DNA from 2 places in the Streptomyces sp. 4N124 genome. Region 2 is predicted to be linked to the other one. Evidence: riboswitches for the same ligand, from Rfam matches in the RefSeq annotation. Region 2 holds a riboswitch; the other holds the start of a gene.
The links. Region 2 has a riboswitch for glycine ahead of gcvT (glycine cleavage system aminomethyltransferase GcvT). Riboswitches for the same ligand answer to the same signal wherever they lie in the genome.

Region 1: it holds a riboswitch for glycine, as region 2 does, so the genes downstream of both, gcvP (aminomethyl-transferring glycine dehydrogenase) here and gcvT (glycine cleavage system aminomethyltransferase GcvT) in region 2, are expected to answer to the same signal.

The regions. Positions count from the first base shown of each region.
Region 1 covers NZ_JBQQBS010000007.1:1,579-13,522, forward strand. Annotated here, with positions in the region: gene ACTWQO_RS08915 (sugar phosphate nucleotidyltransferase) at 1-2,038, shown strand, start outside; gene ACTWQO_RS08920 (DUF881 domain-containing protein) at 2,206-3,036, shown strand; gene ACTWQO_RS08925 (small basic family protein) at 3,033-3,365, shown strand; gene ACTWQO_RS08930 (DUF881 domain-containing protein) at 3,371-4,219, shown strand; gene ACTWQO_RS08935 (FHA domain-containing protein) at 4,350-5,240, shown strand; gene ftsR (transcriptional regulator FtsR) at 5,285-6,022, shown strand; gene ACTWQO_RS08945 (bifunctional nuclease family protein) at 6,108-6,581, shown strand; gene ACTWQO_RS08950 (MerR family transcriptional regulator) at 6,841-7,485, shown strand; gene ACTWQO_RS08955 (DNA polymerase IV) at 7,543-9,009, shown strand; gene ACTWQO_RS08960 (PRC-barrel domain-containing protein) at 8,931-9,302, opposite strand; glycine riboswitch at 9,416-9,511, shown strand; gene gcvP (aminomethyl-transferring glycine dehydrogenase) at 9,687-11,944, shown strand, end outside.
Region 2 covers NZ_JBQQBS010000006.1:10,336-22,279, reverse strand. Annotated here, with positions in the region: gene ACTWQO_RS07800 (enhanced serine sensitivity protein SseB C-terminal domain-containing protein) at 1-23, opposite strand, end outside; gene ACTWQO_RS07795 (enhanced serine sensitivity protein SseB) at 165-947, opposite strand; gene ACTWQO_RS07790 (AAA family ATPase) at 1,027-1,731, opposite strand; glycine riboswitch at 1,927-2,026, shown strand; glycine riboswitch at 2,027-2,134, shown strand; gene gcvT (glycine cleavage system aminomethyltransferase GcvT) at 2,172-3,290, shown strand; gene gcvH (glycine cleavage system protein GcvH) at 3,390-3,767, shown strand; gene glyA (serine hydroxymethyltransferase) at 3,782-5,044, shown strand; gene ACTWQO_RS07770 (L-serine ammonia-lyase) at 5,127-6,494, shown strand; gene ACTWQO_RS07765 (MFS transporter) at 6,629-7,915, opposite strand; gene ACTWQO_RS07760 (LysR family transcriptional regulator) at 8,031-8,975, opposite strand; gene ACTWQO_RS07755 (fumarylacetoacetate hydrolase family protein) at 9,109-10,104, shown strand; gene ACTWQO_RS07750 (cyclase family protein) at 10,083-11,057, shown strand; gene ACTWQO_RS07745 (FAD-dependent oxidoreductase) at 11,206-11,944, shown strand, end outside.

The DNA.
Region 1 (11,944 bases), on a different contig from region 2:
GCGGTTCCTTGAGAAACCGACCTGGGGCCAGGTCTTCTCGGACACCGTGAACACCGGTATCTACGTCATGGAGCCCGAGGTCTTCGACTATGTCGAGCCCGATGTGCCCGTCGACTGGTCCGGCGATGTCTTCCCTCAGCTGATGAAGGAGGGCAAGCCTGTCTTCGGCTATATCGCCGAGGGCTACTGGGAGGACGTCGGCACTCACGAGAGTTATGTGAAGGCGCAGGCCGACGTCCTGGAAGGCAAGGTCGACGTCGAGCTCGACGGCTTCGAGATCTCGCCGGGGGTGTGGGTGGCGGAGGGCGCCGAGGTGCATGCCGACGCCGTGCTCCGCGGTCCCCTCTATATCGGGGACTACGCCAAAGTCGAGGCCGGCGCCGAAATTCGAGAGCACACGGTCGTGGGCTCGAACGTGGTCGTCAAGAGCGGGGCGTTTCTGCACAAGGCCGTGGTCCACGACAACGTGTACGTGGGGCAGCACAGCAACTTGCGTGGCTGTGTCGTCGGCAAGAACACCGACATCATGCGCGCGGCCCGGATCGAGGACGGCGCCGTGATCGGCGACGAGTGCCTGATCGGTGAAGAATCGATCGTTCAGGGCAACGTTCGCGTCTACCCCTTCAAGACCATCGAGGCTGGTGCCTTCGTCAACACCTCGGTGATCTGGGAGTCCAGGGGCCAGGCACATCTGTTTGGGGCTCGTGGGGTCTCCGGAATCCTGAATGTGGAGATCACACCCGAACTCGCTGTGCGGCTCGCCGGCGCCTATGCCACGACCCTCAAGAAGGGCTCCACGGTCACTACGGCCCGCGACCACTCGCGTGGTGCACGGGCGCTGAAGCGGGCGGTCATTTCCGCACTGCAGGCCAGCGCCATCGACGTACGAGATCTGGAGAACGTACCGCTGCCCGTGGCGCGGCAGCAGACCGCGCGGGGCAGTGCCGGTGGAATCATGATCCGGACCACTCCAGGGGTGCCGGACTCCGTGGACATCATGTTCTTCGACGGACAGGGTGCCGACCTTTCGCAGGGCAGCCAGCGGAAGTTGGACCGGGTGTTCGCGCGGCAGGAGTACCGGCGGGCGTTCCCGGGTGAGATCGGTGATCTGCACTTCCCGGCCAGCGTCTTTGATTCGTACACCGGGTCACTGCTGCGGAATGTCGACACGACCGGGATCACCGAGTCCGGGCTCAAGGTCGTCGTGGACGCCTCGAACGGCAGCGCGGGGCTGGTGCTGCCGAGCCTGCTCGGCAAGTTGGGCGTGGACTCGCTGACGATCAATCCTGGTCTGGATGAGTCCAGGCCCACGGAGACGGCGGATGCGCGGCGGTCGGGTCTGGTGCGGCTGGGAGAGATCGTGGCGTCCGCCCGGGCCGCGTTCGGGGTGCGGTTCGATCCTGTCGGAGAGCGGCTTTCGCTGGTCGACGAGAAGGGACGGATCGTCGAGGACGACCGGGCGTTGCTCGTCATGCTCGACCTGGTGGCCGCGGAGCGGCGCAGCGGGCGTGTGGCGCTGCCGGTGACGACCACGAGGATCGCCGAGCAGGTGGCGGCGTACCACGGGACGCAGGTCGAGTGGACGACCACCTCGCCCGACGATCTGACCCGGGTCGGACGCGACGACTCGACGATCTTCGGCGGGGACGGCCGGGGTGGGTTCATCATTCCGGAGTTCAGCAGTGTCTTCGACGGTACGGCGGCCTTCGTGCGCCTGATCGGGCTGGTCGCGCGGACGCAGCTCACGCTCAGCCAGATCGATGCGCGGATTCCGCGGGCGCATGTCATCAAGCGGGATCTGGCGACGCCCTGGGCCGTCAAGGGACTTGTCATGCGGCGGGTCGTGGAGGCTGCCGGAGACCGCTTCGTGGACACCACGGACGGAGTGCGGGTGGTGGAGACCGACGGGCGCTGGGTGATGGTGCTGCCCGACCCGGCCGAGGCGGTCACGCACCTCTGGGCAGAGGGTCCCGACGACGCCTCCGCGCAGGCCCTGCTCGACGAGTGGTCGGCGGTCGTGGACAGCGCCGGACGCTGAAAAACGCAGCACGCGCGCGTGCCGGACAAGTGTCCTCAAGGGGGCCTGTCCGGCACGCCGGTGGGGCCATTCGGAGGTAGTGGCGGCGACATGCGACGATGTGCGGCATGCCGCAGCAGCCCCCCGTTCGGAGCACACCCACGCGCCCTGCGCGTCCGGATGCCTCCATGTCGCTGCTCACCAATGTCATGGACCACAGCCTCGACGACGGATACGCCGAAGCGGCGGCCCGGAAAGCGGCCGCTGGCGGCATGCCCAAGACCCTCAGGGCGAAACTGGGCCTTGCGGTCGGTCTGGTGCTGGCGGCTCTCGTCGTCACCGTCGGAGCCGCACAGGCGCGTGTCGCCGCTCCTGTCGTGGCGAAGGAGCGCGAGGAACTGATCGACCGCATCGACCGTGAGACCACGGCCGCGGACCAACTCGAGGACGACGTCGACCAGCTGCGCGACGAGGTGAGTACGCGGCAGCGCGAGGCTCTGAAGCGGAGCGGCGGCAGTGATCAGGCGGAGTTGGTGGGTCTGCTGTCGGGGGCCACGGAGGTGCACGGCCCCGGTGTGAAGCTGGTCGTCGACGACGCCGAGGAAGCGTCGACCGGCGGTGACGGTGATCCACGTGAGACCTCCGGGTTCTCCGACACCGGACGGGTGCGCGACCGTGACATGCAGCGCGTGGTGAACGGGCTGTGGGAGTCGGGGGCCGAAGCCGTCTCCATCAACGGGCAGCGGCTGACGGCGCTGTCGGCGATCAGGGCCGCCGGTGACGCGATACTGGTCGACAACAAGCCGCTGGTGCCGCCGTACACGGTGCTCGCGGTGGGGGACGGGGAGCGGCTGAGCACCAGGTTCCAGAACAGCGCCGACGGGCTGTATCTGAATGCCCTGCAGGAGAACTACGGCATCCGGACCTCCATCTCCGCGCAGGAGGACCTCCGGCTGCCCGCCGCACCGAGCGTGACCGTACGAACAGCACAGCCGAAAACCGAGAAGGGCACATCGTGATCGCCGTACTGGGCCTCGTCGTGGGAGTCGTGGCCGGCCTGTTGGTCCGGCCGGAGGTTCCGGCGGTCGTCGAGCCTTATCTGCCGATCGCCGTCGTGGCGGCGCTCGACGCCGTCTTCGGGGGTCTGCGGGCCATGCTCGACGGCATCTTCGACGACAAGGTCTTCGTCGTGTCGTTCCTGTCCAACGTTGTCGTGGCCGCGTTGATCGTGTTCCTGGGCGACAAGCTGGGCGTCGGGGCCCAGCTGTCCACCGGCGTCGTCGTGGTCCTCGGCATCCGCATCTTCTCCAACGCCGCCGCGATCCGGCGGCATGTGTTCCGGGCGTGAGGGCGATGAGCGACAAGGACGAGGCGGCGGAGAACAGGCTGCGCAAGGAGCTCCCCGAAGAGCTTCCCGCGGTGGCTGGCCATGCAGAGGAAACGCCGGCTGAGGACACCCCCGTTGCGGCGGAGCCCGAGCTGACCGGACGGCAGCGGCTGGTGCAGGGGATCTGGCCGCCGCGCGTCACCAGGGCCCAACTCATCGTCGCCCTGCTGCTGTTCGGCCTCGGCTTCGGCCTGGCCGTCCAGGTGGCCTCCAACAGTGACGGCGACAGTGCCCTGCGCGGTGCGCGTCAGGAGGATCTCGTTCGCATCCTCGATGAACTGGATGACCGTACCCAGCGTCTTGAGGACGAGAAGCAGGGGCTCGAGAAGCAGCGTGACGAGCTGGAGAACAGCTCGGACCAGGCCGAGGAGGCCCGGAAGCAGACAGTCGAGAAGGAGCGGCAACTCGGCATCCTGGCGGGCACGGTGGCCGCGCAGGGGCCGGGCATCACGGTGACCATCGACGATACGAAGGGGACGGTCGAGGCGGACATGCTGCTCGACGCGATCCAGGAGCTGCGCGCGGCCGGCGCGGAGGCGATCCAGGTGAACGGCGTACGGGTCGTCGCCGGCACTTACCTGACGGACTCCGGCAACAGCGTGAGCGTCGACGGGAACAAGATCAACGCTCCCTATCGTTTCAAGGTCATCGGCAAGCCGCAGGACCTCGAACCGGCGCTCAACATCCCAGGAGGCGTGGTGCAGACTCTCGAGAAGGAGCAGGCCACCGTGAGCGTCGAGCGGTCCAGCAAGATCGTTGTGGACGCCTTGCGAGCGGCGAAGCGGCCTGACTACGCTCGGTCGTCCTCCCAGTGAACCGGGGGTGCATGGGGGACGTCCGGCCAGGGCAAGACGTTGCGGGGGGTCGGCGCACCGAATGGGTGGTGCGTGGTGGAAACTGTCTGGTGGATACGGACGTTGTGAGGATGTCCGGGTCGACCGGTGAGTGCAATCAGGGTTCGTCCTGCCCCACGGGCGGGTCTGTTTCGGTCAAGGGGAATCGCCCGTGAAGTTGTTTGCGAAGTTGTTCGGCAAGAGCGCGCGAGAGGGTCGTGAAAACGCCACGGCTCGTCATCGCGCGCAGCCCGACGCGGAAGGTCAGCGCCCGCTGTTCCGGGACCAGGTCCCTGGTCCGGGAGGTGACATTTCGGGAGGTCAGGGCGCGCCGTCTGTTGACCCTGCGCAGTCCGGCGGCATAGGTTTCGGGCAACCGTCAACCTCAGGTGCGGGTGGAGGATTTTCCGCCGACCCGTACGCGTCCAACGCCCCGGCGGGGCAGCCGCGGCAGGAGGATCCGTCCATGTCGGCCCTGGTATGTACGAGGTGCGGTAACCGCAACGCGGAGAACAGCCGCTTCTGCTCCAATTGCGGTGCCCCGCTGCGGTCCGGGGCCGCGGCTGAGCGTCCGTCCGAGACGACCTCCACGATCTCCATCTCCGGCCTTGAGGCGTACGACGCCGAGGTCACCGGCCAGACGCAGATGCCGATGCTCTCCCCGGAGGCGCAGGCGGCCGTCGACGCGCTGCCGCTGGGCTCGGCGCTGCTGGTGGTGCGCCGCGGGCCGAACTCCGGCAGCCGCTTCCTCCTGGACAGCGACCTGACCACCGCCGGGCGGCACCCGCAGAGCGACATCTTCCTGGACGACGTGACGGTCTCCCGGCGGCATGTGGAGTTCCGGCGCGGCCCCGACGGCTCGTTCACGGTGGCCGACGTGGGCAGTCTGAACGGCACGTATGTCAACCGCGAGCGCATCGACCAGGTCGCCCTGTCGAACGGTGACGAGGTGCAGATCGGCAAGTACCGGCTGGTCTTCTACGCGAGCCAGCGGGGCTACTGACCCTCCCCCGGGCGCCGTCCGGGGGGACTCCCCAGGGAAGGTCCATGCTTCAAACACCGAGCGGCGGTGCCGGAGCCGGTACCGCCGCCACGGACAGTGGGCTGATGAGCATCGGCACGGTGCTGAGCGTGCTGCGCGACGAGTTCCCGGAAGTCACCATCTCCAAGATCCGTTTCCTGGAGTCGGAGGGGCTGATCGAGCCGCAGCGGACACCCTCGGGGTACCGCAAGTTCAGCGCGGACGACGTCGAGCGCCTCGGCCATGTGCTGAGGATGCAGCGGGACCACTATCTGCCGCTCAAGGTGATCCGCGAGCACCTGGACGCGATAGCCCGCGGGGAGGCCGTACAACTGCCCGCGCTGGCACGCCAGCGTGACGGTGAAGCCGTGGTCGAGGCCTCCGAGGCTCCCATGGCGGCCCGGATCGGCCGGGCCGAACTGCTCGCCGCCGCGGAGATCTGCGAGCGGGAGCTGGAGGAGTGGGAGGCGTACGGCCTTATCGCTCCGCTGCCGGACGGGGCGTACGACGCGGAGGCGGTCACAGTTGCGTCGCTCGTCTCCGAGCTGGGGCGGTTCGGGATCGAGCCGCGCCATCTGCGGGCCATGAAGGCCGCCGCGGACCGCGAGGCCGGGCTGGTGGACCAGGTCGTGGCCCCACTCAAGCGGCACCGCAATCCGCAGACCAGGGCGCATGCGGAGGCGCGTACCAAGGAACTGGCTGTGCTGACCGTGAAGCTGCACGCCGCGCTGGTGAAGACCGCGCTGGGAGTGCGGTTGCCCTGAGGCTGCCGGGTCGCGGGCGTCCGGATGCGGCACCCGTTTTCGGCCCGACTACCCAAACGTCCCGGGCACGGCCTAGGGTTGCTGTGTGAACGAGCTCGATGTCGTAGGTGTCCGGGTCGAAATGCCCTCCAACCAACCGATCGTGCTCCTGCGCGAAGTGGGAGGCGACCGTTACCTCCCCATCTGGATCGGCCCGGGGGAGGCGACGGCCATCGCTTTCGCCCAGCAGGGCATGGCCCCCGCACGACCGCTGACCCACGACCTGTTCAAGGACGTGCTGGAGGCCGTCGGCCAGGAGCTCACCGAAGTGCGCATCACGGATCTGCGTGAGGGCGTCTTCTACGCCGAGCTGGTCTTCGCCAGCGGCGTCGAGGTGAGCGCCCGCCCGTCCGATGCCATAGCGCTGGCCCTGCGCACCGGGACGCCGATCTACGGCAGCGACGGCGTGCTCGACGACGCGGGGATCGCGATCCCGGACGAGCAGGAGGACGAGGTGGAGAAGTTCCGCGAGTTCCTCGACCAGATCTCGCCCGAGGACTTCGGCACCAGCAGCCAGTGAGACGCGGCAGCCTGCGGACGCAGCCCCCTGTCGGGTCGGTCGATACCTCGCGGTGGCGCGAAATGCCGGCATGTGCCATGGGCGCGTGAGAGCGTCGGTCAAGCTCCCCCCGAGGGCATTCGGCTAGCCTTTCCCCGCGGTGGGGTACGGGAAACCACTCCTAGGGTGATTATCACTCGGCGTGCCGAGTGTGGCGATCGTTGACGCACCCCTGGTGACTGCCTACCGTCGAGAAGGCAGGTCAAGGACGGAGGTCGGCGTGAGAAGCAGCGGCGACGGTACGGCTGGGGGTGCTCCCGGATATGGCCCGGGGGCGAGCGGTCCGTACCCGCTTCACGGCAGCGCGGCCGATCACGCTCCGCAGCACATGGCGGCCGTGCCCAGCAGCGGAGGGGCGACGTCCATGGCGTCCGAGCAGATCGGCTACCGCGGTCCGACGGCCTGTGCGGCCGCGGGCATCACCTACCGGCAACTCGACTACTGGGCGCGCACCGGGCTGGTCGAGCCGAGCGTGCGGCCCGCGCACGGGTCCGGCACGCAGCGTCTGTACAGCTTCCGGGACGTCGTCGTCCTGAAGATCGTCAAGCGGTTCCTGGACACCGGGGTGTCGCTGCAGAACATCCGCACCGCCGTCCTGCACCTCAGGGAACGCGGGTTCCGCGACCTGGAGCGCATGACGCTGATGAGCGACGGCGCCACGGTCTACGAGTGCACCTCGCCCGACGAGGTCCACGCGCTGCTCCAAGGCGGCCAGGGCATCTTCGGGATCGCCGTGGGCGTCGTGTGGCGGGACGTCGAGAGCGCGCTCTCGCAGCTGCACGGGGAGCGGATCGACACCGGTGAGACGCTCGTCGGGAACAATCCGGCCGACGAACTGGCGCGGCGGCGGAACCGGGCGGTCTGAGCCCCGTTCAACAGCGGTTCACGGGCATTGTCAGTGGCGTAGGGCAGCATCGGACATGTGAGAACCGCGCCCACGATCCTGCATCTCGACATGGATGCCTTCTTCGCCTCGGCGGAGCAGGCATCCAAGCCGAGCTTGCGCGGGAAGCCCGTCATCGTGGGCGGGCTCGGGCTCCGGGGTGTGGTGGCGACATGTTCCTACGAGGCGCGTGTCTTCGGGGTTCACTCGGCGATGCCGATGGCGCAGGCCCGGAGGCTCGCGCCGAACGCCGCGTATCTCGTGCCGAGGTTCGGGTTCTACCGGTCGATCAGTGAGCAGGTGATGGGGCTGCTGGGGGATCTGTCGCCGCTGGTGGAGCCGCTGAGCCTGGACGAGGCGTTCGTCGATCTGGAGGCCGGTGGGGCGGCCTGGGACGAGGCGTCCGCGCGGCTGGCCGGGGTGAAGCTGCGGGCCGACATACGGGCCGTCACCGGGCTCACCGGGTCGGTCGGACTCGCCGCCTCCAAGATGCTCGCGAAGATCGCCTCGGAGCAGGCCAAGCCCGACGGTCTGGTGGTGATCGAGCCGGGGAGCGAGCGGGCGCTGCTCGGGCCCATGTCGGTGCGGACGCTGCCGGGGGTCGGACCGGCGACGGGCGACCATCTGCGGCGGGCCGGGATCACCACGGTCGACGAGATCGCCGAAGCGGGCGAGGACGAGCTCGTACGACTGCTGGGCAACGCTCATGGACACGCGCTGTACGCCATGGCGCTGGCGCGCGACGACCGGCCCGTGGTGGCCGAGCGGGAGACCAAGTCGGTGTCGGTCGAGGACACCTATGACGTGGACATTCACGACCGGGTCCGGGTCGGTCTGGAGGTGCAGCGGCTCGCCGACCGGTGTGTGCGGCGGCTGCGCGGGGCCGGGCTGTCCGGGCGGACCATCGTGCTGAAGGTGCGGCGGTACGACTTCTCCACGCTGACTCGGTCGGAGACCCTGCGCGGGCCCACGGACGACCCCGGGGTGGTGCGGGAGGCCGCGGCCCGGCTGCTGGAGTCCGTGGACACCACGGGCGGGGTGCGACTGCTGGGCGTGGGCGTCAGCGGGCTCGCCGACTACACGCAGGAGGACCTGTTCGCACAGGCGGCGGGGGAGCTGGCGGAGAGTGAAGTGGAGGAGCCTGTGCCCGGCGAACCGGCCGAGGTGCAGCCGACGCCCGTGGAGCGGCGGTGGCCGGCGGGGCATGACGTACGACATGGCGAGTACGGGCACGGATGGGTGCAGGGCAGTGGGCTCGGGCGGGTCACCGTGCGGTTTGAGACGCCCGACTCCGAGCCCGGGAGGGTCCGGACCTTCCGGGTCGACGATCCCGAGCTGGTGCCGGCGGATCCGTTGCCGCTGGTGCCGCGAAGACCCGACGCGCCGGAAGAGTCTGAGGTGCCGGAGGAGCCCGCGGTGCCTCCGGTTCAGGTGTCGTCCGTGCCGGCCAGCTTGCCGAAGTCGCGGTCCGGGAGCGAGGGCGGTGGGGCGACGTCGAGGCCGTAGTGGTGGTAGAGCTGGAGTTCCTGCTCCGGTGAGAGGTGGCGGCCGACGCCGAAGTCGGGGGCGTCCTTGATCAGGGCGCGGTCGAAGGGCACATGCAGGGCCCCCTCTATCAGCTCGCTGGGCTCCAGTGGGACGAAGGCGTCCCTGCTGAACAGGCCGGTGCGTATGGCGGCCCACTCCGGCACTCCGGTGGCGTCGTCGAGGTAGACCTCGTCGATGGTGCCGATCTTGGTGCCACTGCGGTCGAACGCCTTGCGGCCGATCAGGTTGCGCGGATCGATGTCGGTCTGCACGGGCCCTCCAATTGGTCGCAACTCATCCGTAAGCACTACAAAAGAGCAGATTCACCAAGGTGGCCACTCGAAGGTTGCGGCGTTGACCTCGCTGGTACTCTGGCAGCGGCTGCTGACCCCGTGCGGGAGAGTCCTCCGGACACCACCGGAGGCGCCGAAGGAGCAAATCCTCCCCGGAATCTCTCAGGCTCACGTACCGCACGGACGAGGTCACTCTGGAAAGCAGGGCGGGTGTCGACGGCTTCCGCTCTCACCGACGGTGAAAGCCGGGTGCCCTTGGGCGTCCGGTGAAGCTCTCAGGTTGAGATGACAGAGGGGGAGGCCGTCCGGGCACCCGCGCCGTGGTGTCCCTCAAAGGTCGTGTCAGACCAGGAGGCCTCCGCAATGACCGCCCATCGCATTCCGCTCTCCGAGCTCGAACAGGGAATCCCCTTCGAGCAGCGCCACATCGGGCCCGACCAGGAGGCGCGGGCCAAGATGCTCGCGCAGGTCGGCTACGGCTCCCTCGACGAGCTGACCGCCGCCGCGGTGCCGGATGTGATCAAGAACGCCGACGACCTGGAGTTGCCGGGCGCGCGCACCGAGGCCGAGGTGCTGGCCGAGCTGCGCACGCTGGCCGACCGCAACCAGGTGCTCGGCTCCATGATCGGGCTCGGGTACTACGGGACCTTCACGCCGCCTGTCATCCTGCGCAACGTCATGGAGAACCCGGCCTGGTACACGGCCTACACGCCGTACCAGCCGGAGATCTCCCAGGGGCGGCTAGAGGCGCTGCTCAACTTCCAGACCATGGTCGCCGACCTCACCGGGCTGCCGACCTCCGGTGCCTCGCTGCTCGACGAAGGCACGGCCGCCGCCGAGGCGATGGCGCTCTCCCGGCGGATGGGCAAGAACAAGAAGGGCCTGTTCCTGGTCGACGCGGACGCGCTGCCGCAGACCATCGCCGTGATCGAGACGCGGGCCGAGCCGACCGGCGTCGAGGTTGTCGTCGCCGACCTCAGCGAGGGCATCCCGGCCGAGCTCGCCGAGCGTGAGATCAACGGCGTGCTGATCCAGTACCCGGGCGCCTCCGGTGCCGTACGCGACATCAAGCCGGTCATCGACCAGGCGCACGGGCTGGGCGCGCTTGTCACCGTCGCCGCCGATCTGCTCGCGCTGACGCTGCTGAAGTCGCCGGGTGAGCTGGGTGCCGACATCGCGGTCGGTACGACGCAGCGGTTCGGTGTGCCGATGGGCTTCGGCGGGCCGCACGCCGGCTACATGGCCGTACACGAGAAGTTCGCGCGCAGCCTGCCCGGACGGCTGGTGGGCGTGTCCGTCGACGCGGACGGGCACAAGGCGTACCGGCTCGCGCTGCAGACGCGTGAGCAGCACATCCGCCGAGAGAAGGCGACCAGCAACATCTGCACCGCTCAGGTGCTGCTTGCCGTGATGGCCGGAATGTACGCCGTCTACCACGGGCCCGAGGGGCTGAAGGGCATCGCTCGCCGGACGCACCGGTATGCGTCGATCCTCGCCGAGGGGCTGCGGAGTGGTGGTGCCGAGGTCGTCCACGGCGCTTACTTCGACACCGTCACCGTCCGGGTTCCGGGGCGGGCTGCCGAGGTCGTCGCGGCCGCGCGTGAGAACGGCGTCAACCTGCGGCTGGTGGACGCCGACCTCGTGTCGATCGCCTGCGACGAGACCACGAATCGGGCCCAAGTGGGCGCCGTATGGACCGCGTTCGGGGTCGAGGCCGACATCGAGGCGCTGGACGCCGCTGCGGCGGACTCGCTGCCGGACGTGCTGCTGCGCGCCGACGAGTACCTGACCCACCCCGTCTTCCACCAGCACCGTTCCGAGACCGCGATGCTGCGCTATCTGCGCCGGCTCGCCGACCGGGACTACGCGCTGGACCGCGGCATGATTCCGCTGGGCTCCTGCACCATGAAGCTCAACGCCACGACCGAGATGGAGCCGGTCACCTGGCCCGAGTTCGGGCAGCTGCACCCCTTCGCGCCCGCCGAGCAGGCGCAGGGCTACCTCACGCTCATCCGTGAGCTGGAGGAGCGGCTCGCCGAGGTCACCGGGTACGACAAGGTGTCGCTGCAGCCCAACGCCGGTTCGCAGGGCGAGTTCGCCGGGCTGCTCGCCGTACGCGGGTATCACCGGGCCAACGGCGACGAGCAGCGGACCGTGTGCCTCATTCCGTCCTCGGCGCACGGGACCAACGCCGCCAGTGCCGTCATGGCCGGGATGAAGGTCGTCGTCGTGAAGACCGCCGAGGACGGCGAGATCGACGTGGCGGATCTGCGGGCGAAGATCGAGCAGTACCGCGACGAGCTCTCGGTGCTGATGATCACGTACCCGTCGACGCATGGTGTGTTCGAGGAGCATGTCGCCGACATCTGCGCGCAGGTGCATGAGGCGGGTGGCCAGGTGTACGTCGACGGCGCCAACCTCAACGCCCTGGTGGGGCTTGCCAAGCCGGGGCACTTCGGCGGTGACGTCTCGCATCTGAATCTGCACAAGACCTTCTGCATTCCGCACGGTGGTGGCGGCCCGGGCGTCGGGCCCGTCGGTGTGCGTGCGCACCTGGCGCCGTATCTGCCGAACCACCCGCTGCAGCCTGCCGCCGGTCCGGAGACGGGTGTCGGGCCGAT
Region 2 (11,944 bases):
CCGGTCGCGATGCTGGCGCTCACCTTGTACCGCCCCTTCACTGGAGGTTGCCCCGGATATGAAACCAGCTTAAGCGCCCTAGAGCTCGGGACCTGTTCGTCGTGGGCGAGTGCGGGTTCATCGTGGCTTGTGGCGCAGTTCCCCGCGCCCCTGGGGTGTTGCAATCACCGTTGGTAGAAGGGGCGGGCCCTGTTGCGCATCCATTCGGCTACCGGGTCTTGTGTTACGTCCAGGAGAACCAGGTTTACCGGCCACTGCACGGGGACCTTGGCCAGGGCTCGGCCCAGGGCGTCGAGGGGGAGGGCCCTGATGTCGCCCTCCCAGTGGTTGAGTTCGACGCCGACGAACATGACCGGGTCGGCCGTTTCGATCGCCGCCAGGCAGCGGCGGGCCGTTGTCACCACGCCGGTCCGGTCGAACTCGGTGGCTGCCGCGGAGAGGAAGTCCACGGGGTCGTCCTGCCAGTCCGGTTCGTAGAGCTTGACCCGGCCGCCGGTGGTGAGGCCGTCCAGGGGGGTGCGGCCCACCCGGCAGAGTTCGGCGACGGCGGGCGGCGGGAGGGGTATGCCGACCACGCCGTCGGGGTTGACCGCGATGCCGACCTGCGGGGGCAGGCCGCGGGCGAACTCCACCGCGGGGGCGATCGTGTACGACATGTGGGAGCCGGCGACCTGGCGGAACTGTTCCTCGGAGCTGAACACCGGGACGTAGGCCTGGCCGCCGAGTTCGAGTGTGGGCAGGTCGAGCGGGACGCTGTCCGGGCCGCCGCCATTCGGGAGCGGGACCCAGACGAAGCTGCGGCCGAGGACTTCGATGACCCTGCCGCCGGCCCCCGGGACGTTGAGGGAGGCCGAGAGCACCTCCTCCAGCTCGTTGCCGGGCCAGCCCCCGTGGGGGTGGGGGTGTGCCTGTGCCGGGAAGTCCGGGAAGTCCCCTGGGAAGTCCATCTGCTGTCAACCGCCTGCCGAGATCACTGCTGTGACTCAAAGGCTAGCGGGTGGAATACCGGGTTCAGCCCGTGAAGCCTCAGCCCGTGAAGCCGATCCGGCGCAGCACGTCCGCCGCGTCGCGGTCGAGCAGGACCGCGGAGCCGCAGCCGTCGGGCAGATCACCGCGCTCCACGGAGCGGATCAGCCGGGCGGCCGCCGTGCGGTGGCGCAGGAAGGCGTAGCGGGAGACACCGCGGCCGCGTTCGCGCTGGCCCTCCAGGGCGGTGCCGGGCGCGACGTCGAGCAGCAGGAGGTGCAGGGTGCCGCCGCGGCGGCGGGCCTCGCGGGACAGCCAGCGGCGCACCCAGGACTGCGTACCGCAGTCGTGGACGACGACTCCGGTGCCGGTGCGCAGGGCGCGGCGCAGTCCGGTGTAGTGCGCGAGGCGGACCAGGGGGCGGTAGACCGCGTACGGCAGGAAGCGGGGCGCGTGGGTGTCCCAGCGGTCGCGGGTGTCCTGGGAGTCGATCCGGATGCCCTTCACCGTGCGCGCCATCAGCGTGGACTTTCCGCTTCCGGGCAGGCCGGTGATCACGACGAGGTCCTTGGGGCCGAAGAGCAGTGCGTGCGGGCTGCGGCCGGCCCGGTCGCGCAGATCCCGGACGACGGGCGCCCGGTGCGCGCCGCAGGCCTCCCTGGCCGGAGCCGTGGGCTGCTCGGGCAGCGCGAGGGCCGAGCTGGTGGCGTACGCCGTGATCCTGTTCACCGTGATCGTCCTCCCCATGGGGTCGGGAGTTCCCATCCCCGTCGAGTGTAAAGAGAAGGTAATACGCGGCCCTCCCGATTACGTCCGCTTCCCGCAACAAGCCTGCTACAGGCCACTGTGCCCGACGGTGACCCCTGCGCGGCCCCTGCGGACGGCCGCCTTGAAAAGGTCCCCCTGCCGCGGTCGGCGGATGCGTGCAATGATGTGCGCGCCAACTGCATACCGGCCGCTTGAATCCGCGCGGGAGAGTTCCCAGCACCGCTGTCGCTGGGGCGCCGAAGGAGCAAGTCCCTCCCTTGAATCTCTCAGGCCCCGTTACCGCGCGGGCGAGGCACATCTGAAAAGCGGGCCGCTGCCGCAGTGGCTCCACCCAAGGTGCAAACCGTGATCTTCACCGGTCACGGCGAACCTCTCAGGTTCCGATGACAGATGGGGAGGAACTTTCCTCGCCTGTCATGCCTTTGGGAGCAGATCCGATGAGCAGTACGCCTCTCCGTCACACCGCGCTCGATGCCCTGCATCGTTCGCTGGGCGCGACGATGACCGACTTCGCCGGCTGGGACATGCCCCTGCGCTATGGCTCCGAGCGCGAGGAGCACCTCGCCGTACGCACCCGGGCCGGGCTCTTCGACCTCTCACACATGGGCGAGATCACGGTGACCGGCCCCCAGGCCGCAGCACTCCTGGACTACGCCCTCGTCGGCAACATCAGTGCCGTCAAACCCGGCCGCGCCCGCTACACCATGATCTGCCGCGAGGACGGCGGCATCCTCGACGACCTGATCGTCTACCGGCTGGCCGAGACCGAGTACCTGGTCGTGGCGAACGCCGGTAATGCGCAGATTGTTCTGGACGCGCTGATCGAGCGCTCCGAGTCGTACGACGCCGAGGTGCGCGACGACCGCGACGCCTACGCCCTCATCGCCGTCCAGGGCCCCGAGTCCCCCGGCATCCTGAAGTCGCTCACCGACGCCGACCTCGACGGACTGAAGTACTACGCCGGCCTGCCCGGCACCGTCGCCGGCGTCCCCGCTCTCATCACACGCACCGGCTACACCGGCGAGGACGGCTTCGAGCTGTTCGTGAAGCCGGAGCACGCGGTCGAGCTGTGGCAGGCGCTGACCAAGGCGGGCGAGGGCGCCGGCCTGGTCCCGTGCGGCCTCTCCTGCCGGGACACCCTGCGCCTGGAGGCGGGCATGCCGCTGTACGGGCATGAGCTGTCGACCGCGCTGACGCCCTTCGACGCCGGGCTCGGCCGGGTGGTGAAGTTCGAGAAGGAGGGCGACTTCGTCGGGCACGCGGCGCTGACCGAGGCTGCCGCCCGGGCCCAGTCGAACCCTCCGCGCGTCCTCGTCGGGCTCGTCGCCGAGGGCCGCCGGGTGCCGCGCGCCGGGTACGCCGTCGTCGCCGGCGGCGAGGTGATCGGCGAGGTCACCTCCGGCGCCCCCTCCCCCACCCTGGGCAAGCCGATCGCGATGGCCTACGTCGACGCCGCACACGCGGCACCCGGCACGGCCGGGGTCGGTGTGGACATCCGCGGCAGCCACGAGCCGTACGAGGTCGTGGCGCTGCCGTTCTACAAGCGCCAGAAGTAGACACTGGGCTGTGATGCCGGGCACATCCTCCCTGCTCACAACCGTCTTCCGTAGTCCCCCATTCACCAGCACTCCCCCGCGTACAGGAGAATTCAGGCCATGAGCAACCCCCAGCAGCTGCGCTACAGCAAGGAGCACGAGTGGCTGTCGGCCGCCGAGGACGGCGTCGCGACAGTCGGCATCACGGAGCACGCGGCCAACGCGCTCGGCGATGTCGTCTTCGTCGACCTCCCCACGGTCGGCGACACCGTGACCGCGGGCGAGACCTGCGGCGAGCTGGAGTCGACCAAGTCGGTCAGCGACCTGTACTCCCCGGTCAGCGGCGAGATCACCGAGGTCAACGAGGACGTGGTCAACGACCCGTCGCTGGTGAACTCCGCCCCCTTCGAAGGCGGTTGGCTCTTCAAGGTACGTGTCGCCCAGGACCCGTCCGACCTGCTCTCCGCCGACGAGTACACCGCCTTTTCCGCCGGCTGAGGAGTCGCACCAGCATGTCTGTCCTCAACACCCCCCTGCACGAACTGGACCCGGACGTCGCCGCCGCCGTCGACGCCGAACTGCACCGCCAGCAGTCCACGCTCGAGATGATCGCCTCGGAGAACTTCGCGCCGGTCGCGGTCATGGAGGCGCAGGGCTCCGTCCTGACCAACAAGTACGCCGAGGGCTACCCGGGCCGCCGCTACTACGGCGGCTGCGAGCACGTCGACGTGGTCGAGCAGATCGCGATCGACCGCGTCAAGGACCTGTTCGGCGCCGAACATGCGAATGTCCAACCGCACTCGGGCGCCCAGGCCAACGCTGCGGCGATGTTCGCGCTGCTCAAGCCCGGCGACACGATCATGGGCCTGAACCTCGCGCACGGCGGGCACCTGACCCACGGCATGAAGATCAACTTCTCCGGCAAGCTGTACGACGTGGTCGCCTACCACGTGGACGACTCCGGTGTCGTCGACATGGCCGAGGTCGAGCGGCTGGCCAAGGAGTCCAAGCCGAAGCTGATCGTGGCGGGCTGGTCGGCCTACCCGCGGCAGCTGGACTTCGCCGCGTTCCGCCGGATCGCGGACGAGGTCGGCGCGTATCTGATGGTCGACATGGCGCACTTCGCCGGTCTGGTGGCAGCCGGGCTGCACCCCAACCCCGTCCCGCACGCGCACGTGGTCACCACGACCACCCACAAGACGCTGGGCGGCCCGCGCGGCGGAGTGATCCTTTCCACCGCCGAGTTGGCGAAGAAGATCAACTCGGCGGTGTTCCCCGGTCAGCAGGGCGGGCCCCTGGAGCATGTGATCGCCGCCAAGGCGGTCGCCTTCAAGGTCGCCGCCTCGGAGGACTTCAAGGAGCGGCAGCGCCGTACTCTGGACGGTGCCCGCATCCTCGCCGAGCGTCTGGTGCGGGAGGACGTGAAGGCGGAGGGCGTCGACGTGCTCTCCGGCGGCACGGACGTGCACCTGGTCCTGGTCGACCTGCGCAACTCCGCGCTGGACGGCCAACAGGCCGAGGACCGCCTCCACGAGGTCGGTATCACGGTCAACCGCAACGCGATCCCAAACGACCCGCGTCCGCCGATGGTGACCTCGGGCCTCCGCATCGGCACCCCCGCCCTCGCCACCCGCGGCTTCACCACCGAGGACTTCGCCGAGGTCGCGGACGTCATCGCCGAGGCGCTCAAGCCGTCGTACGACGTCGAAGCGCTCAAGGCCAGGGTCACCGTGCTCGCGGACAAGCACCCGCTGTATCCCGGTCTGAACAAGTAAGTCCCCCTGGTGGGACACCCGGCCACCCGGTCCTGATCGCCGGATGCCGGGTGCCCCACCACCCCCGCTGTGAGGAGTCCCCGTGGCCATCTCGGTCTTCGACCTGTTCTCGATCGGCATCGGCCCGTCCAGCTCCCACACCGTGGGCCCGATGCGCGCGGCCCGCATGTTCGCCCTCCGGCTGCGAGGCGAAGGCGTCCTGGACTCCACCGCGTCCGTTCGGGCCGAGCTGTACGGCTCCCTGGGCGCGACCGGACACGGCCATGGCACGCCCAAGGCGGTACTGCTCGGACTGGAGGGCGCGTCACCGCGCACGGTGGACGTCGAGACCGCCGACCAGCGGGTGGAGGACATCAAGGCGGCGGGCCGGCTCCGGCTGCTCGACGAGCGGGACATCGCCTTCGACTTCGACAAGGACCTGGTCCTGCACCGCCGTAAGGCACTCCCGTACCACGCGAACGGCATGACGCTCTGGGCGCACGACGTCTCCGGCGCCGAACTCCTCTCCAAGACCTACTACTCCGTGGGCGGCGGCTTCGTCGTCGACGAGGACGCGGTCGGCGCCGACCGCATCAAACTCGACGACACGGTCCTGAAGTACCCCTTCCGCACGGGCGACGAGTTGCTGCGCCTCACGCAGGAGACCGGCCTGTCGATCTCCGCACTGATGCTGGAGAACGAGCGGGCCTGGCGGACCGAGGAGGAGATCCGCGCGGGCCTGCTGGAGATCTGGCGGGTGATGCGGGAGTCCGTGGCACGCGGCATGTCCCGCGAGGGCATCCTGCCGGGCGGCCTGAAGGTACGGCGGCGGGCCGCCAACACGGCCCGCAAGCTGCGCTCGGAGGGCGACCCCAAAGCCCTCGCCATGGAGTGGATCACGCTCTACGCGATGGCCGTGAACGAGGAGAACGCGGCGGGCGGCAGGGTCGTGACGGCCCCCACGAACGGCGCGGCCGGCATCATCCCGGCGGTCCTGCACTACTACATCAACTTCGTGCCCGGCGCCGACGAGGATTGCGTCGTCCGCTTCCTGCTCGCCGCCGGCGCCATCGGCATGCTCTTCAAGGAGAACGCCTCCATCTCCGGCGCCGAGGTCGGCTGCCAGGGCGAGGTCGGCTCGGCCTGCTCCATGGCGGCGGGCGCCCTCGCCGAGGTCCTCGGCGGCAGCCCCGAACAGGTCGAGAACGCCGCCGAGATCGGCATGGAACACAACCTCGGCCTCACCTGCGACCCCGTCGGCGGCCTCGTCCAGATCCCCTGCATCGAACGCAACGGCATGGCCGCGGTGAAGGCCGTCACGGCAGCCCGCATGGCCATGCGCGGCGACGGCTCCCACAAGGTCTCCCTCGACAAGGTCATCAAGACGATGAAGGACACGGGCGCCGACATGAGCGTGAAGTACAAGGAGACGGCGCGGGGCGGGCTCGCGGTGAACATCATCGAGTGCTGAGGGGACGGGACCTGACCTGCGCGTTCGTGTCTTTCAGCGCTGTCGGGGCCTTTCCTGCAGGACGAGTCCGTCGAGCCGGTCGGCGAGATGCCCCCCTGGCTGGGCAGCGCCACCCTCGATGGACCCGCCGCGGGCTACTGGGGCAACGCTGCGACGGCCGCGGCCCTGCGCCGGGCGGGCAGGAACAGACCTGCCGCAACGACGGCCGAGGCCAGGCCGAGCAGGCCGACGGCGGCGGCCAGAGTGCCGAGGGCGGACTTGGCCGCGATCAGCACCAGGGGGCAGATGAACTGGCCGATGAAGAAGGACGCGGTCCACAGGCCGGTGCCGCGGCCGCGGTCGGCGAAGTCCAGCCTGGACATGGCGATGGTGAGCAGGGAGGGCAGCAGGAGACCGGTGCCCAGGCAGTTGAGTACGGCGCCGACGATCAGCAGTGGCGCGCTGTTGGCGAGCCACATCACCGCGAAGCCGGCCGCGCACAGGGCGAAGACGAGTGGCAGCCGGGGCCCCGGGGTCCCGCGCAGCTTGGCGAAGGTGATCGCGCCGGCCACGGTGGCGGCGCTGGCGATCGCTGTGGCCAGCCCGATCACGCTGGTCGCCGTCACGCCGAGGTCGTCCAGCAGATAGGACATCTCCACCGGGACGGTGTAGAAGACGAGGGCCCCGAACACGGTGAGTCCGCAGATCCCGGCCAGCTGTCGGAAGGGGAAGGAGCGCTTCGGCGCGACCGTGGTGTCCGTGCTCTCCCCGTCTCCATCCCCGACCTCGGCGGCACCGGTGGCCGCGGTCGGCTTCGGCAGTCCGATGGCCATGAGCGGGGCGATGAGCAGGCTGACGGCGTAGATCCAGAACGGGGTCCGCCAGCCGGCCGACCCCGCGGCACCGCCGATGACGAAGAACGCGGTCGCGGAGGCGGAGGCGCACATGGTCTGGAGGGCGAGGTAGCGGTCCCGTACCCGACCGCTGTAGTAGTCGCCGATCAGCGTGGTGGAGCAGGTCATGATGGCGGCCTCGGCGACACCTACCAGGGCGCGGCTGGCCACGATGGCGCCCAGTGACTCCAGCCACAGCGGGGCGGTGCCGAAGATCGCGTACAGCACGGTCGCGACGATCAGCAGGCGCTTGCGGCCGAGCCGGTCGACGATGACGCCCGCGAAGGGGGCCAGCAGGCCCAGCGCCAGGGCCGGGACGGTGAGAGCCATCGGGACCAGGGCGCCCGCGCCGGGGGTGTCGGCGAAGTGGTCCTGCATCTTGGGCAGCACGGGGGCGATCAGGACGGCCCCGAGGATCGGCAGACAGCTGCCGGCCATGAGGAGAGCGACGCGCAGCCGGTGCGCGGCACCGGACGTCGGAAGGACCGCACCGGACGGCGGCACTGGTTCCGCGTAAGCGGGCGGGGACGGTGGCACGGAAGCGGGCATGCGGGAACTCCACGTGGCGAGGGGAGGGGTGGGCACGCCACCGGGGAACAGACACCCCGAGAAGAGGAGCGTCCGGGGAACTGGGGTCGACTATGAGTGAGCGGCCCAGCCCTGCCTAGCCTCTGTCCGATCGATCTCCCGGATCGCGATCATCCTTGCCGTGGATGGTCTCGGTGACCCGGGCCGCCGTCTCCCGCAGCCAGATGTGCGCCGCGTCGTGCGTGTGCACCGGGTGCCACCACAGGGCTTCCCGGAGCGGCACGGCGTCGTAGGGCGGTTCCATGACCCGTACGGGGACGAGCCCGTCGAGCCGGTCGGCGAGATGCCCCTGGATCAGGGCGACCCGGCGGGTGCCCGCGACCAGGAGGGGCATCAGCTGGAAGCTGTCGACGGAGACTTCGACGCGCGGCTCGATACCGAGCATGGCGATCTGACGGGCGGCAGGTGCGTCGTACGTGCGCTGGTACGTCACCCACGGCAGCCGGGCCAGGTCGTCGAGGGTGAGCTCCTCGCCGACCTCGGGGTTGTCCTCGGCGACGAGGTAGACCCAGCGGTCCCGGTAGAGCTCCACGGCGGGAAAGTCGCCGATGATGCCGTGCGGCAGCAGCAGCCCGTCGGCGGTGCTCAGCAGCGCCCCGGTGTTCTCGGTGATGTCCGTCGGAGGCTGCTTGAAGCGCAGCCTGATCCCCGGCGCCTCGGTGTGGACGATGCGGGCGAGTTCGGCACCGAAGACGGCCACCGCGTAGTCGGAGGCGATCAGGGTGAACTCGTGCTCCTCATGGGCGGGGTCGAACACCGCCTGGCTGGTGAAGACGCGTTCGAGCAGGTCGCAGGCGGTGGCGGTGCGGTCGAGGAGGGCCAGGCCGAGGGCGGTCAGTTCGTAGCGTCCGCCGATCCTGGAGAGCAGGTCGTCGTCGAAGTGGCGGCGCAGCCGGGCCAGGGCGGCGCTCATGGCGGGCTGACTGAGCCCGATGCGTCGGCCCGCGTTGGTGACGTTGCGCTCCTCCAGAAGGGCCCGCAGGGCGACGACGAGGTTGAGGTCCAGGCTGGCCAGGTTCACGCGAAATCCCTGTACGGAGTAGGAGACTGTGCCTGGGTATTCGCGGCCTGGATGCCCGGCATCCAGAGAATCGATTTCCCCGATCGCAATCTACGGGCCAGATTGGTGGCACCGCAATCGGGAGGACATCTCCGTGAAATCCGCAGCCACGTCGGCGCCTCTCTTCGCCGGCCCCTTGGCCATCGGCACTCTCTCCGCTCCGGGCAGGGGCGTGTTCCCCGGCCTCGCGGTGCCGGACGGCCGCGTGCTCGACCTGCGTACGGCCCTGGACGAACCCGCGCTGACCACCCTCGCTCTCCTGGAGCGCTGGGACGAGGAACTGCCTCGCCTGCGCGGCCTCGCGGACGAGCCGGCCGGTGACTGGCTGCCGCTGGACGACCTGTCCGTGCACGCGCCCGTCGAGCCCCGGCAGATCTTCCAGTCCGGTGCCAACTACCGGCAGCACGTGATCGACCTGGAGGTCGCGCACCGATCCCCGGACGACCCGCGCACCGTCGAGGAAGCCCGCGCCGAGATCGCGGCGATCATGGACAAGCGGGCCGCCGAGGACCTCCCGTACGTCTTCATCGGCCTGCCGACCACGATCACCGGCCCCTACGACGATGTCGTACTGCCCGCGTGGGCCGGGCAGCCCGACTGGGAGCTGGAGTTGGCGGCTGTGATCGCCAAGCCCGCCTACAGGGTGCCCGTCGAGGAGGCGCTGGAGTACGTCGCCGGGTACACGATCGCCAACGACCTCACCGACCGCGCGACCGTCTTCCGGCGGGACATGAAGGCCATCGGCACCGACTGGCTGCGCTGCAAGAACGCGCCCGGCTTCACCCCGCTCGGCCCATGGCTGGTCCCGGCCGAGTCGATCGCCGACCCCGGCGACCTGCGGGTCACGCTGAAGCTGAACGGCGACACCATGCAGGACGAGTCCACCAAGGACATGCTCTTCGGCATCGCGCGGCTGGTGTCGTACATCTCCCAGACCGCCCAACTCCTGCCCGGCGACCTGGTGCTGACGGGCAGCCCGGCCGGCAACGGCATGCACTGGGGGCGGCTGCTGCGCGACGGCGACGTCATGGAGGGGTCCATCACCGGTCTGGGTGTGCAGCGCACCCGATGCGTCGGGGAGGCCTCGTGAACCGACACGACCCCGAGGGCGCGATCGCCGAGGCCGCCAAGACGTACTCGAACTGGGGCCGTTGGGGCGAGGACGACGTCCTCGGCACGCTCAACTTCCTGGACGCCGGAAAGCGCCGCGAGGGCGCGGCCCTCGTCCGCGACGGCGTCAGCTTCTCGCTCGCCCAGCGTTTCGACATGAACGGCCCGCAGAAGGGCTGGCGGCGGCGTACGAATCCGGTGCACACCATGCTCGACACCGGCACCGACGCCGCCCTGGGCAACCAGGGCTTCCCGCACGGCCTCGGCGGCGCCGACGACGTGATCGCGATGCCGCTGCAGTGCTCCACCCAGTGGGACGGTCTCGGCCACATCTTCGACCATGGCAAGGCATGGAACGGGCGGGCCGCCGAGAAGGTCGTCACCTCCGACGGCGACCTCGTCACCGGCATCGAGCACATGGCGCCGTACGTGGCCGGGCGGGGCGTCCTCCTCGATGTGGGCCTGGTCGTCGGCCAGAACGGCGAACTGCCCGACGGCTTCGCCATCACCGAGGAGCACCTGACCGCAAGCGCCGCGGCGCACGGCGTCACCGTCGGCCGCGGCGACCTCGTCCTCGTCCGCACCGGACGGCTGGCCCGAGCGAAGCGCGACGGCTGGGGCGAGTACGCGGGCGGTCCCTCGCCCGGGCTGAGTTTCACCACCGCCGGCTGGCTGCACGGCAGCGAGATCGCCGGGATCGCCACCGACACCTGGGGTTTCGAGGTCCGGCCCAACGAGTTCGACCACGCCTTCCAGCCGCTGCACCAGGTCGCCATTCCCAACATGGGCCTGCTCATAGGCGAGATGTGGGACCTCGACGCCCTGGCCGAGCACTGCGCGGCCGACGGGCGGTACGAGTTCTGGCTCACCGCCGCTCCGCTGCCCATCACCGGAGCAGTGGGCTCCCCCGTGAACCCGATCGCCGTCAAGTAGCGCCCCGGACCGGCCGAGTGGGCCCCCGGACCGGCCGAGTGGGCCCCCGGACCGGCCGCGTGGGCCGCGCCCCGACAGCCACTGCCGTCCGGCTCGCACCACCACCCCTGCCGCTCGAAGTCGCGCGGCCACACCGCAGGGAGACCCCATGACCGACCCCCGCCCCCGCACCGTCCTCGTCATCGGCGGCGGTGCCTCCGGCAACGCCGTGACCGTGCTGCTGCGGCGAGCGGGCATCACCGTGGACCTGATCGAGGCCAAGTCCGACTGGAACGTCCTCGGCTCCGGCATCACCCTCCAGGGCAACGCGCTGCGCGTGCTGCGCGAGCTGGGCGTGTGGGACGAGGTCCAGGAGAGCGGCTACGCCTTCGACTCCGTGGGCCTGGCCACGCCCGACGGCCACGTGTTCCACGTCCAGCAGGACATCCGTACCGGCGGCGAGGACCTGCCCGCGACCATCGGCATGCAGCGGCCCCGGCTCCAGGAGATCCTGTGCGCGGCGGTCCGGGCGAGCGGTGCGACGGTCCGCCTCGGCACCACCGCCGACGAGCTGGTCCAGGACGAGACGGGCGTCACCGCCCGCTTCAGCGACGGCACCGAGGGCCGCTACGACCTCGTCATCGCGGCCGACGGTCTCAACTCCCTGACCCGCGCGGTGATCGGCATCAGTGAGAAGCCCGAGCCGACCGGCATGGCCATCTGGCGCGTCGCGGCACCCCGCCCGGCAGGCGTGGAGCGCACGGACCTGGCCTTCGGCGGGCCCTGCTACATCGCCGGCTACTGCCCCACCAGCGAGAACACCATCTACGCCTATCTCGTCGAGGCCAACCGCGACCGCGCCTCCATCGATCCCGCCTCGTACGCGGACGAGATGCGGCGGCTTGCAG